DNA from 2 places in the Halodesulfovibrio aestuarii DSM 17919 genome. Region 2 is predicted to be linked to the other one. Evidence: riboswitches for the same ligand, from Rfam matches in the RefSeq annotation. Region 2 holds a riboswitch; the other holds the start of a gene.
What was found. Region 2 has a riboswitch for glycine ahead of F461_RS17065 (hypothetical protein). Riboswitches for the same ligand answer to the same signal wherever they lie in the genome.
Positions count from the first base shown of each region.

Region 1: another riboswitch for glycine. It lies ahead of F461_RS0105085 (alanine/glycine:cation symporter family protein); the one in region 2 lies ahead of F461_RS17065 (hypothetical protein).

Region 1 covers NZ_ARQF01000019.1:234,943-238,365, forward strand. The annotation lists gene F461_RS0105075 (Na+/H+ antiporter NhaC family protein) at 1-1,216, opposite strand, end outside; glycine riboswitch at 1,566-1,643, shown strand; glycine riboswitch at 1,647-1,731, shown strand; gene F461_RS0105085 (alanine/glycine:cation symporter family protein) at 1,841-3,232, shown strand.
Region 2 covers NZ_ARQF01000019.1:94,165-97,587, forward strand. The annotation lists gene tgt (tRNA guanosine(34) transglycosylase Tgt) at 1-913, shown strand, start outside; glycine riboswitch at 1,205-1,301, shown strand; gene F461_RS17065 (hypothetical protein) at 1,801-2,199, shown strand; gene F461_RS0104470 (methyl-accepting chemotaxis protein) at 2,348-3,423, opposite strand, start outside.

The sequences.
Region 1 (3,423 bases), 140 kb from region 2:
GCGCCGCGTATGGAACTAATCCCTGCACAACACAGGAGAAGATATCAAGCAAGCTTGCACTGCGTTTAGCGGAAATACCGCTGCGCTTTGCAATTTCTTTTGCCATGCCACCAGAAAGGATAATTGCGACAGTGTTGTTCGCAATACATCCATCGGCAAGTGCAGCCAAAGCAGCAATACTAAATTCACCAGCTTTTTTGCTTTCTTCAGTTTTACTAAAACGCTTCGCAATACCACCAATCTTACGAACAAGCCATATGAGGCCTCCGTTATGACGGATAAGCTCACCAAGGCCGCCCACAAGAATGGAAAGAACGAGAATTTCGTGCATCCCCACAAAGCCGCTGTAGATATCTTTACTGAGTGTAAGCAGGGAGTAATCCGGCACAGAAACAAGCCCCACAGCACCCGCAAGAATGATACCTGTTGTAAGTACAATAAATACGTTCACGCCAGCCACAGCTAATCCAAGAATGGCAAGATATGGAAGAACCTTAAAGAATTGCCACGTGCCAGCATCCGCAACAGCGCCAGTAGAACCGGAGATAGCGTAAAGAATAATGGTCACGACCGCTGCGGGCAACGCAATCAGAAGGTTCATACGGAACTTATCACGCATATTACAGCCCTGAGTACGGGTAGCAGCAATAGTTGTGTCAGAAATCATAGAGAGGTTATCGCCAAACATCGCACCACCGACAACTGCACCCATAAGCAGAGCAATAGACATATCGGAATGTGCCGCAACACCGGCAGCAATCGGACCGATAGCTGCGATGGTACCCATAGAAGTGCCCATTGCCGTAGCTACAAATGCGGCGATCACAAATAAGCCGGGCAGCACAAGAGAAGCAGGAACTAAAGAAAGCCCCATGCTTACAGTTGCATCTACACCACCAACCGCTTTTGCTACAGCGGCAAAACCACCGGCAAGCAGGTAAATGACACACATGGTCATAATGTTTACGTCACCAGCACCTTTAAGGAAGATAGTAATTTTTTCCTCAAAAGACTCTCTGCCCATCCACAATGCAACCATGATTCCAGGAATCACGGCTACTGTTGCTGAAAGCTGGTAAAACGCCATAGATACGCCAGACATCATCAGAATAGAGCCTGTGCCGATAAAAAGCACCAGAAAAATTACAAGGGGGAGTAAGGCAACACCATTACCCTGCTGAGCCTCTGTTGTGTGCGTATTGTCTAACAAACTCATCTCTTCAATTTCCTTATTTCTACAACAATTTATCCATCTAACGTCACCTGCCCTTACCGGAGCAAGCAACATTGGTTGTGCCTTCATTCATTACAATTAGAGCACTCTCGACAACTGATGAGCCAGTCTTAGACACACTTTGATTTTCTGTCCACTTACAATATTGTCAAAAAAGACTTTTTTTGCATAGCAATATACTGTTTTTACACCTAATTCACTTAATTTGGATATAGTGAAATTATTTTTTCGATTTATTTAGATTTCTTGAAATAGTGTACTCCCTCTGTTCCCACTTTTTTCTCCTTGCCAAATATTATTTGGTTATATAAACAGTTCCCCATAATTTCGGATGACGGTTGCAGGAGAGTGTGTCGCAAGACACCGCCGAAGAAGTAAATCTTTCAGGCAAAAGGACTGCTTCCCGACGAGCCTCTGGAGAGACTTCGCATGTTGCGGAGCACCGAAGGAGCAAACCTTGCTGTGCAGGGTGAAACTCTCAGGTACAAAGGACAGAGTTGTGTAGTAGCACAGGCATACTCAATGCGTGTGGTCATGCATATCCAATCGCTTCCGCTCAGAGACTCATCTCATCCATCCTGATTAATTCATTTTTTAGGAGACGAGATGCAAAACATCACAGAACTGCTCAACACAATGGATTCCCTGGTATGGGGACCACCGCTTCTTATTCTGCTCGTAGGAACTGGACTTTTTCTTACCTTTCGCCTCGGCGCACTACAGGTTGTCCACCTACCAAAAGCATTAAAACTCGTTTTTTCCCCTTCTTCGCGTAAAACATCCAGCAACACTGGAGACGTTTCTCCATTTGCTGCATTATGCACGGCTCTTTCCGCTACCATCGGTACTGGTAACATTGTCGGTGTAGCCACTGCGATCACTGCAGGCGGCCCGGGAGCACTTTTCTGGATGTGGGTTGCTGCATTCTTCGGCATGGCAACCAAATATGCAGAAGCGCTGCTTGCCATTAAATACCGCGTCATAGATGAAAACGGCCAGATGGCCGGCGGTCCTATGTACTACCTTGAACGCGGCTTAAATAACAAACTGCTCGCACAAATGTTTGCACTCTTCGGCATTGGTGTTGCATTTTTCGGCATCGGAACCTTTGCACAGGTAAACGCCATTGCAGATGCTGCAATGCTTACCTTTGATGCACCAGTCTGGGTTACAGCAACAATACTTACCATCCTTGTTACTATCGTCACTCTCGGTGGAATTCGTTCTATCGCTGCTGTAGCCAGTCGAGTTGTTCCATTCATGGCCGTACTCTACATAATTACATCCATCTCAGTAATTTTGCTGAACCTTTCCGAAATTCCTGCTGTAATCAGTCTTATTATCGACAGCGCATTCAACCCGGCCGCGGCATTCGGTGGTGCAACAGGTATTACCGTACTCATGGTAATGCGCAATGGTGTTGCCCGCGGTGTATTCTCGAACGAATCCGGTCTCGGTTCAGCGCCTATCGCAGCAGCGGCAGCACAGACTGACTCCTGCGTACGTCAGGGACTTATCGCCATGACAGGTACATTCTTCGACACCATCATCGTATGCACTATGACAGGTATTGTTATCGTTCTTACAGGCGCATGGAACACTCCAGGGCTTGCAGGTGCAGCCATGACTAACTCTGCATTTGCAATGGGTCTAAACAGCGACGTTGGTAAATACGCTGTTACCATCGGCCTCATGTTCTTTGCATTTACCACCATCATCGGCTGGAACTACTACGGCGAACGTTGCACTGCGTACCTCTTCGGCGTTAAAGCTATCAAGCCGTACCGCTTTATCTACATTGCGCTTATTGCTTGCGGTGCTTTCCTCAAGCTCGAACTCATCTGGGTTCTTGCAGATATCGTGAATGGCCTTATGGCTATCCCGAACCTTATCGGTTTGCTCGGTCTGTCCGGCGTAGTAGTCAATGAAACCCGTGAATTCTTTGCAAAAGAAAACGCTCAGAAAGCAACAGCCGGTGCTGTTCTTACCGAAATGTAATTACAACTTTTTTGAGACAGCACCTCATACAGTTAGCACTGGTCTATCGTTCTCTACTCTTTTACTTTCCTGTTAGACTAGCAGTTTCATCCCAGATGCTGTTCTCAAAAATACGACAGGGATGCATTCGCATAAGCGAGTGCATCCCTGTTTTTGTCTTCGTCGACTCTCTGACCGAAAAAGGCTCTGCC
Region 2 (3,423 bases):
CGAGCTTGTAGCACGTCGTGGCGGATTACAGAAGTTCAATTCCTGGCACAAACCAATCCTCACAGACAGTGGCGGTTTTCAGGTCTTCAGCCTCAGTGATTTGCGAAAAATCAAAGAAGAAGGCGTTACCTTCCGTTCCCATCTGGATGGTTCCAAGCATCTGTTCACACCGGAAAAAGTTATCCAGATTCAGCGCAACCTGAACTCTGATATTATGATGGTGCTCGATGAATGCGTAGGTTTCGGTGCAGATAAAGAGTATACAGCACGCTCTCTGGAAATGACGACCCGCTGGGCTAAACGCTGTCGTGAAGAATATCCTCGCGGCACCGGAGACAACCTGCTCTTCGCCATCACACAAGGCGGCTTCCACAAAGACTTACGTGAACGTTCCATTGCACAGCTGACATCTGAAGATTTCGACGGTTTTGCACTGGGTGGCTTATCTGTTGGTGAAAGCAAAGAAAAAATGATGGAAATTTTATACCATTCTGCTCCTCTGCTTCCAAAAGACAAGCCCCGTTACCTTATGGGTGTCGGAACCCCGCTCGACATTATCAACGGCATCAACGCAGGTATAGATATGTTTGACTGCGTTCTTCCGACCCGCAACGCCCGAAACGGAACTCTGTATACCTCACTGGGTAAAATCAGCATTAAACGTAAAGAATACGCGGAAGATGACGGACCTCTTGATCCAAACTGCAACTGCTACACTTGTCGCAACTTCTCCCGTGCGTATTTACGCCATTTGTATCATGCAAAAGAGTTACTCTCTTTCCGCCTGAACTCCATTCACAACCTTACCTACTTCCTCGACACAGTTCGAGGCGCGCGTAAGGCTATTCGAGAAGGGAAATTTGCTGAATACAAAAAATCCTACGAAGCTATTTACCCTAACGAAGTCGTCTAAAGAACTGCACATTACAGTTCTACAGTCTAATGCAAAAGAAAACGCCCTGTTCAACGAAAGCAGGGCGTTTTTTTATATAAAATATTTCAGGGTCTATTTCATTCTCCCGCAATACAAGAATTTCGACTAGTATGACGCATTTTCTGTTGCGTTTTATATTTGCCCACGATAAATAAGAGTCTGCCTCAACATATGGACCTCGGTTGAAGACAGCAGGAGAGACCCCCTTTTTTCCCCAAAAAAGGAACGGCGCCGAAGATGTAACTCTTTCAGGCAAAAGGACTGCTGCTCGGACGAGCCTCTGGAGAGACTCCGCAAGGAGCACCGAAGGAGCAAACTGCTTTCCCAGTGCAGTGAAACTCTCAGGTAAAAGGACAGAGTGGACCCATAAAACCAATATTGCGTTTTGCCGTCCTCTGTCCCACTTTTCAGTCACACCGTTTCCATTTAGGCACCGCTTAGCGGGGCTGTTTTTTTGCGTTCACGCTTTGACAGCCAGCAAACTGGGAGCATTTAATTACGTTTGTAATCGCCTAGGTGCGATACATATATAGGGGAATATAGATTCCCCTCCTGACTGGTTTGTTGTTGTGGTTGCGATGCGCCGGAGCTTTTTAGTTCCGGCGCATCTGCATTTTATAACACCCGCGTTTTCCCTTTATCGAGTCTTTGTTTTCCCGCCATACGACCTTCTTTTCTATTTAGTATGTTACGGCAGTGTAAACATTATCATTGCTACACCTGCATAAAAAAAGCACTACACTTTCATAGTCCTCTTTTTTTTATGACATTAGGTGAAGCTATTAATAGTGTTTTGTTTTTATCGTTTTTTTCTGCCGTTACCAGTACTTTAAATATAAGAAGTTTTATCTTCACAGGAGCTTACTATGCAGACAGTTTCCTTAAAAAGAAATGGCAAAGAAAACCTAGTATTTACTGGTGAGTTACTTGTGAGCCTTGATGACAGAGAAGTAATGGGCGTAACTCCAAATTGGTGGGAACTGAAACTGTACAAAACCTCAATCGGAAAATTCATCCTGTCCTCCACATTCCATATCAACTACCCTAACAGACGTACGCTGTACGGAGCCCTGAGCTTTTCTGAAGCAGAGCATCTACAGCACTACCTTGTTAACGAATGCAACGGACCTACAAAAATAGCTGATGAATTCATCAACAGAGCTGCCAAGCGTGATAATGCATTTCAGACAATACTCAACAACCAGAAAGGTAGCACTTCCTACAAGCAACCGACTGTTAAGCCTTTCACCTCAAAGGCACTTTAATTTTACAATAAAAAAAGGATGGAGCATGCTCCATCCTTTTTTATTTCATCTATGCAACCTGCTAAGCACAATGACCGGCGCCATCACCTTGCCTTCCAGTAAAAAGCAGAAGACTACGACGTGCGGCAGAATGCAATTATCCTTCAAGTTAAGAACGCATATTCTCAATAATACCATTCAAATCCAACGCAAGCTGTGCCACAGCCTCAACGGCAACCGTCGATTCCGTCATAGCGGCAGCTGTCTGTTCAGAGATATCACTGATAACAGTTACAGAACTGTTGATCTGTTCACTTGCCGCTGACTGCTCTTCAGAAGCAGTGGCAATAGCACGAACCTGATCCGAAGTTGCTTCTACCATTCCCATAATTGACTTCAATGCTTCACCTGAGCGGGCAGCCAGTTCCGTAGAATCCCCTACAAGTTCAACAGCCTTTTCAGTTGCTTCAACGTTCTGGTGTGTGCTGGTTTGAATTGCACCTACATATTCAACAACTTGGCGAGTAGCATTCATTGTTTTTTCTGCAAGTTTGCGCACTTCATCTGCCACCACAGCAAAACCTCGACCAGCATCACCAGCACGCGCAGCTTCAATAGCCGCATTCAATGCAAGTAAGTTAGTCTGGTCTGCAATATCTTCAATTACGGTAATAATCTGACCAATTCCATCAGCGCGGGAACCAAGCACACTCATTTCTTCTTTCAAAGCCTGTGCCTGCTCTGCAACAGCATGAATTTTATCCACAGCCTGAGCAACAATCTGCCCACCTTCTGCGGCCTTTTCCTGCGTTTGTGCAGCAAGTTCCGCAGCATCAGAAGCATTACGGGCAACCTCAAGAACAGACGCATTCATTTGCGTCATTGCGCTTGCAGATTCTCCTGTTAGTTTCTGTTGCTCGTCAGCACCATTACTGGATTGACGAATCTGCGCGGCAAGTTCCTCAGATGCAGACGATACCTGCTCTGAGATATCCTGAGCAGACTTCGCTGCATGGGTAATTTTCTGATTCTGTTCTTCCACCCTACGTTGTTGCCTGCGCATGGTTGTCATATCTGTTATCATCACAAAGACACCAAGCATTTTTCCATCTAAGTCATAGATAGGAGCAGCATCAAAAATAAGAGTTAGCTGTTCACCCACAAAGTTTTCAAGATCACCTTCATTACCAGTGGAAGGCTTACACGACGTAATTACATCATTAATAATACGATCACAGCAAGGGT